DNA from 2 places in the Faecalibacterium sp. i25-0019-C1 genome. Region 1 is predicted to be linked to the other one. Evidence: predicted binding sites of a transcription regulator. Region 1 holds the regulator's gene; the other holds the start of a gene.
What was found. The regulator Rex, encoded in region 1, represses fermentation and respiration genes when NADH is low (regulators of the CRP and FNR family bind a similar motif). The targets are predictions, from matches to a motif close to ATTGTTAANNNNTTAACAAT.

Region 1 (3,414 bases):
TGCGCCCAGCGCACCGCCGCCGATCCATGCATTCACGCCGTTTGCGTAGCAGGCAGCCGTCATCTGAAATGCCGACATGCCCTGCGGCTGGATATCGGAAAAAACGATCACCGTGCCGCAGGCAAACACCAGCCCCAGAACCAGCTTGAAGATCTTGGGCAGAAGGTCTTCGCCCCGGGTATACTGCACAGCAAGGCAGCACACTGCCGCGCCCAGCACAAAGCTGCCGCAGCCAAAAAGTCCGAACAGCACATCGTGCAGGGCCTTCCATGCCGAATCTCCCTCCACAAAGGCCAGCACCACCAGCAAAAGGCCTGCAAACAGGGTGCCAAGCCCCGCCGGAAGCCGCTGTTCTGCGCGTTTTTTGCGCGATGCTGCGCGCCGTGTTGTCGTTTTACGTTTTTTTGTTGCCATGTTTCTTTGTTCCCCGCGTTTGTAGTAGACACACTATTTGATTTTATTATTGTACCACGCAGGGAAGAAATTGGCAAACCTATTGTTGTACAAAATCGGCCTTCATTTGCGTTCAATCTCTTTATACAACCACGCCAGCGCATCCGAAAGCCCGCCCAGCTCGTCGATGAGCTTTTCCTTCACGGCCCGGCGTCCATCCAGCACGGTGCCCATGTCCATCACCAGCTCGCCGGTGTGGAGCATCAGGTCGGTGTAGCGTTTTTCAGTCATGCCGCTGTGGGCCGCTACGAAGCCGGTGATGCGCTGCTGCATCTGCTCAAAGCTGCGCATGGTCTGCGGCACCCCCAGAATGACGCCGGAATGCCGCACCGGGTGCACGGTCATGGTGGCTGTGGGCACGATGAAGCTGCGCCGGGCGCTGACGGCCAGCGGGATACCGATGGAGTGCCCGCCGCCCAGCACAAGCGTTGCACTGGGTTTGGACACGCTGGCGATCAGCTCCGCCAGCGCAAGGCCCGCTTCCACATCACCGCCTACCGTGTTCAGCAGCACCAGCAGGCCTTCGATGCGAGGATCCTCCTGCGCGGCCACCAGCTGCGGGATGACATGCTCATACTTCGTGGTCTTCTGGCCTTGCGGCGCTTCCGAATGGCCTTCGATCTGGCCGATGACGGTCAGGCAGTGGATCACATGCTCCCCGCGGGCCAGCGTGACCGTGCCCAGATCCTCGATCTCTTCTTTTTCCAGCCGACGCGCATCGGTCTGCTGCGTTTCATCGTTCATATGCTTTCCTCCTGCGTTTTTTGTCAGCATTCCCCAGCCTGTGCCGGGCTATGCAGACCCGCTGCAGCAAAAAAGCGGTAACATTTCATAAAATTTTTTTGAGAATGATTTGACATTCTCCATCGGTGCAGTATACTTTAAATAATTGACTGTAATATCTGCAATATGAACCCGTAAACGGATCGGGGTTTCTCTGTGCCGCATCTGTAAAGCAGGCAGCTGCGGCAAGTACTGCAATAGAGCGAAAGGAGAAAGTATTCTATGAACACTCCTGCAAGGGCTTCGCTTCCCGTTATCAAGCGTCTTCCCAAATATTACCGCTATCTGTGCTCTCTGCAGGCGGACGGCATCAACAGCATTTCCTCCCGCGAGCTGGCTGCTCAGATGGGCACCACCGCTTCGCAGGTACGGCAGGACTTCAACTGCATCGGCGATGTGAATGGCCGGCAGGGCATCGGCTACTCGGTGGAAAACCTGCTCTCCATTCTGGAAGGCCTGCTGTTCGGCAACGGCGACCGCCTGCCCACCATCCTGATCGGCTGCGGCCGTCTGGGCAAGGCAGTGAGCCGCTTTATCACCACCGACACCAACGGCTACCGCCTGATCGCCGCCTTTGATGTGGCACAGAGCGAGGTGGGCAAGGAGATCAGCGGCATCCAGATCCGCCATATCGACGAGCTGGAGTCTTTCTGTGCCGAGCATCACCCCAAGGTCGCAGTGCTCTGTGTGCCCCGCGACGGTGCGGAACAGGTCAGCGGCCGTCTGGTGGATCTGGGCATCGAGGGCTTCTGGAACTTCTCCCACTATGACCTCTCTGTGCCGTATCCCGATGTGGTGGTGGAGAACGTCCATCTGGGCGACAGCCTGATGAGCCTTGGCTACCGCCTGCGCAATCAGGACTGAACGTACCTATTGTAAGTAATAAGAGAACCCTCTCAGTCAAAGCCTGAGATGCCGCTGAACCCTCTCAGTCTCGCATACGCTCGACAGCTCCCCCGAAAGGGGAGCTTTATGAGTGGGGACGGGAAAGTTTCTGCTTCTCCGGCGAAGGACAGCCTGCCCGGAAGATGCAGAAAAGCTCCCCCATCGGGGGAGCTGGCAAAGCCGTCAGGCTTTGGCTGAGAGGGTTCTTTCTGTAAGGAGAGTTTTTCAAATGGCAAAACTGTATTTCCGTTACGGCGCGATGAACAGCGGCAAGAGCACCGCCCTGATGCAGGTAGCCCACAACTACGAAGAACAGGGGATGCGGGTGCTGATCCTCAAGCCACAGGTGGACACCAAGGGCGGCGGTGAGCTGGTGAGCCGTCTGGGCGTGCGCCGCAAGGCTGATCTGCTGATCCCGCCGGAGACGGACGTGTTCGAGGCCGTGCGCACGGCCAACGCTGACGGTGCGCCGCTGGCCTGCGTGCTGTGCGACGAGAGCCAGTTTTTCACTGCGCAGCAGGCAGAACAGCTGTTCATGGTAACGGTGGACCTGAACATTCCGGTGATCTGCTACGGCCTGCGGGCAGATTTTTCGCTTAAGGGCTTTCCCGGCTCTACCCGCCTGCTGGAGCTGGCCCACACCATCGAGGAGATGAAGACTATCTGCACCTGCGGCCGCAAGGCCATCTGCAACTGCCGCAGAGTGAACGGCAGATTCGTCTTTGAGGGCGAGCAGGTGGCCATCGATCTGGAAAACGATGTGCAGTACGTGAGCATGTGCCCCCAGTGCTATTTCAAGGCAAAGCGCGCGTTCTACGCCGAAAAAGCTGCTTCGCGGGTTGAATAAACTTGTATACAAGGCTGCTGTGTTCAACGACACGGCAGCCTTTCTTTTTTATTCCCGGCCCACAGGCGCAGTCCACACAACAGCGCAAAATATGTCGCTGTCGGTGCTTCTTCACCCCCCCAAAGGGCGAAAAAGCACCGATTTCCATGCCCGAAGACCGGTGCCGGATGCCCGCCGCAAACAATTGATATATCAGAGTGCACATTTTTTGCGCTATTGATATATCAGTTCAAAGACTCCCATCCGGGCTTTTTAAGCTGTTGTTCGTCCACAATGTATGCAACGTTTCCACGTTCTGAAACGGAATGTTTACAAAATTATTGCAAAATTCGACGTTCCTCCTATGATGCATCCCAGTTTTCTATGCAAAATAGCGAAGTATACATGTTGCACAGTTTTTCGAGCCAAGTTTATTCATTTCAGCGAAGGCGTCAATTCTTGCGCGG
Region 2 (3,414 bases), 1.4 Mb from region 1:
GGCTCTCCAGCTGGCCGGTCTTCTTATTAAAGAAGGTAGAGGACAGGCAGATAAAGCTCTTGCCACCCTTGGAAAGGTATGCGCCCAGAACGAAGTCCAGCTGACCGCCGGCACCGGAGATTTGCTTGAGGCCTGCAGTCTCGGCGTTCACCTGACCGAACAGGTCGATGTCCACAGCGTTGTTGATGGAAATAAAGTTATCCAGTGCGGAGATGCTGCGGATATCGTTGGTGTAGTCCACGGGTGCAGACATGCACTCCGGGTTATCGTTCAGGTAATCGTACATTTTCTGGGTGCCGGCACCGAAGGCGTAGACCTGACGGCCCTTGTCCAGCTGCTTGCATGCACCGGTGATCTTGCCGGCCTTGGCGATATCCACAAAGGCATCCACATACATTTCGGTGTGCACGCCCAGATCCTTCAAATCGCTCTGTGCGATCAGGCTGCCGATGGCATTGGGCATACCGCCGATGCCCAGCTGCAGGCAGGCACCGTTGGGGATCTGCGGAACGATCAGGTTGGCAACCTTCAGATCCACTTCGGTAGCAGCACCGGGAGCGGCCATCTGGCCGATGGGCGGGTTCTCGCCTTCCACGATGCCGGTGACCTGAGAAATGTGGATGCAGTTCTCCATGCCGCCAAGGCAGCGGGGCATGTTCTTGTTGACCTCAACGATGATCTTCTTGGCTTTTTCGCACACAGCACCCAGATGAGATGCACTGGGGCCGAAGTTGAAGTAGCCGTGCTCGTCCATGGGGGTCACCTGGAACACCGCCACATCCAGCGGATCCGGGCTTTCGCGGTAGTAGCGGGGCAGCTCGGAATAACGGATGGGGGAGTAGAAGGAGAAGCCCTGTGCAATGGCCTTGCGCTCAATGCCGCCCATATGCCAGCTGTTCCATGTCATGTGTGCAGCGGGATCGTCGATCTGGAAGATCGCGGGCACCCACATCAGGATGCCGCCGCGGAAGTTGACACCTTCCAGCTCAGGCAGACGCTTTGCGATCTCGGCATCCACCGCCACAGGGGTGTTCACAGCCCAGCCGTAATCCACCCAGTCACCGCTTTTGACCAGTGCGGCAGCCTGAGCGGCGGTCATTTTCTTCTGAGCATACAGTTCCGTAAAATCCATTATAAACCATCCTCTCCTATAATAACATAAAGGAATTGTAAATTTATCATTTACTCTTCCTGCACGGACAAATCTTTGCAGGATGTTTACCACCTGTTGGCAATTTGAACACAGCTCTGACACAGGCGGATGATATCCTGATAACCAGCAGAAGGCAGCTGTCGGACAGGGCAGCAGATCTGCACAACTTAGTTATAACATTAACAATGTGTAGAATCAATAGTTTATCGAGAAAATTTTGACCGACTGGCAATATGGACAAAATTCGCGGAGTTTTTGGACGATTGTTTGGTGCTGAAAAACCAAAATCTTTGCAAAAGGACTTGATAAAATTTTGACGATATGGTTTACTTATAGCGTAGCAAGCAGCTGCGATGCAGCACGACATTGATTGTTTAAATTTTAACGATAAAACGTACAGCTTGCACAAAAATCTTGCACCCAAGACTGGAAAGTGCTATCATGGCAGAACCAAAACGCGCTTTTCACAGCGCTCAAGGAGGACACCAGACGATGGCAACAGCAGTTTATCCCGGTTCGTTCGATCCGGTCACAAAAGGGCATCTCGATATCATCAAGCGCGCAGCAAAGATCAACGATCATCTGATCGTGGCGGTGCTCAACAACAACGCAAAGAATCCGCTGTTCACCGTGGAGGAACGCGTGGAGCTTTTAAAGGAATGCTGCAAGGGCATCCAGAATGTTTCGGTGGAGAGCTTCGACGGCCTGACCGTGGAGTTCGCCAAGAAACGGCACGCTTCGGTGATGGTGCGGGGCCTGCGGGCGGTGACGGATTTTGAAAACGAGATCCAGCTTGCGCAGACCAATCACGCACTGATGCCCGGCATCGAGACCATGTTTCTGGCAACGAGCATCAAGTGGAGCTACCTTTCTTCCACCATTGTAAAAGAGGCAGCTTACTACGGCAGCGACATCGGTAAGTTCGTCACACCCAATGTGGAAAAGGCGGTCAACGAAAAGTATGCGCTGATCCGGCAGAAAAAAGACCCCGAGACCTAATTTGTAAAAGCGCTTACGGGCGTTTTGATAAAAATGGCTTACGAAAAGTAACACATACACAATTCAGGAGGCTATTCACATGAAAAAGATCGTTATCGCATCTGCATGCCGTACCGCTATTGGCAAGTTCGGCGGCACTCTGGCAAACGTTCCCGCAGTTGAGCTGGGCTCCATCGTCATCAAGGAAGCTCTGAACCGTGCAAACGTCGCTCCCGAGCAGGTCGATCATGTCTACATGGGCTGCGTCATTCAGGCCGGTCTGGGCCAGAACGTCGCTCGTCAGGCTGCTCTGAAGGCTGGCCTGCCCATCGAGACCCCGGCTGTCACTGTCAACGTGGTGTGCGGCTCCGGTCTGAACTGCGTCAATATGGCTGCTCAGATGATCGAGGCTGGCGATGCTGATATCGTGGTCGCAGGCGGCATGGAGAACATGGACATGGCTCCCTTCGCACTGCAGAAGGCTCGTTACGGCTACCGCATGGGCGCTCCTATGGGCAAGAGCGAGATCGTGGATACCATGGTCAACGATGCTCTGTGGGATGCCTGCGGCTTCAACAAGCACATGGGCATGACCGCTGAGAACGTCTGCACCAACGAGACCTATCAGAAGAAGTACGGCTACAGCCCCATCACCCGTGAGATGCTGGACGAGTTCTCATACAACAGCCAGCTGAAGGCTGACAAGGCCATCAAGGACGGCGCTTTCAAGGACGAGATCGTTCCCGTTGTGATCAAGGGCAAGAAGGGCGACACCGTGTTCGATACTGATGAAGGCCCCCGTCTGAGCGCTCCTGAAGTGCTGGCAAAGCTGAAGCCCGCTTTCACCAAGGACGGCATCGTGACCGCCGGCAACTCTTCCGCCATCAATGACGGCGCTGCTGCTCTGGTCATCATGAGCGAGGAGAAGGCTAAGGAGCTGGGCGTGAAGCCTCTGGCTACCTGGGTCGCAGGTGCTTTGGCTGGCGTTGAGCCGGAAGTCATGGGTCTGGGCCCCATCGCTGCTACCAAGAAGGTCATGGCTAAGACCGGCATGAGCGTTGCTGACATGGATCTGATCGAGGCCAACGAGGCATTTGCTGCTCAGTCTGTGGCTGTCAGCCAGGCTCTGAACTTTGATATGAGCAAGGTGAACGTCAACGGCGGCGCAATTGCTCTGGGCCACCCGGTCGGCGCTTCCGGCGCTCGTATCCTGGTCACCCTGCTGTATGCTATGAAGCATCGCGGTGCTCACAAGGGTCTGGCTACCCTGTGCATCGGCGGCG

Region 2: a site for Rex is predicted at 1,523-1,542, ahead of coaD (pantetheine-phosphate adenylyltransferase). Genes of this name have one in related genera too.

What each region holds. Positions count from the first base shown of each region.
Region 1 covers NZ_AP031428.1:2,459,483-2,462,896, forward strand. Annotated here, with positions in the region: gene ACGHUK_RS12115 (DNA translocase FtsK) at 1-414, opposite strand, end outside; gene ACGHUK_RS12120 (ClpP family protease) at 517-1,197, opposite strand; gene ACGHUK_RS12125 (redox-sensing transcriptional repressor Rex) at 1,459-2,100, shown strand; gene ACGHUK_RS12130 (thymidine kinase) at 2,351-2,968, shown strand.
Region 2 covers NZ_AP031428.1:1,072,334-1,075,747, forward strand. Annotated here, with positions in the region: gene ACGHUK_RS05300 (butyryl-CoA:acetate CoA-transferase) at 1-1,132, opposite strand, end outside; gene coaD (pantetheine-phosphate adenylyltransferase) at 1,646-2,152, shown strand; gene ACGHUK_RS05310 (acetyl-CoA C-acetyltransferase) at 2,232-3,414, shown strand, end outside.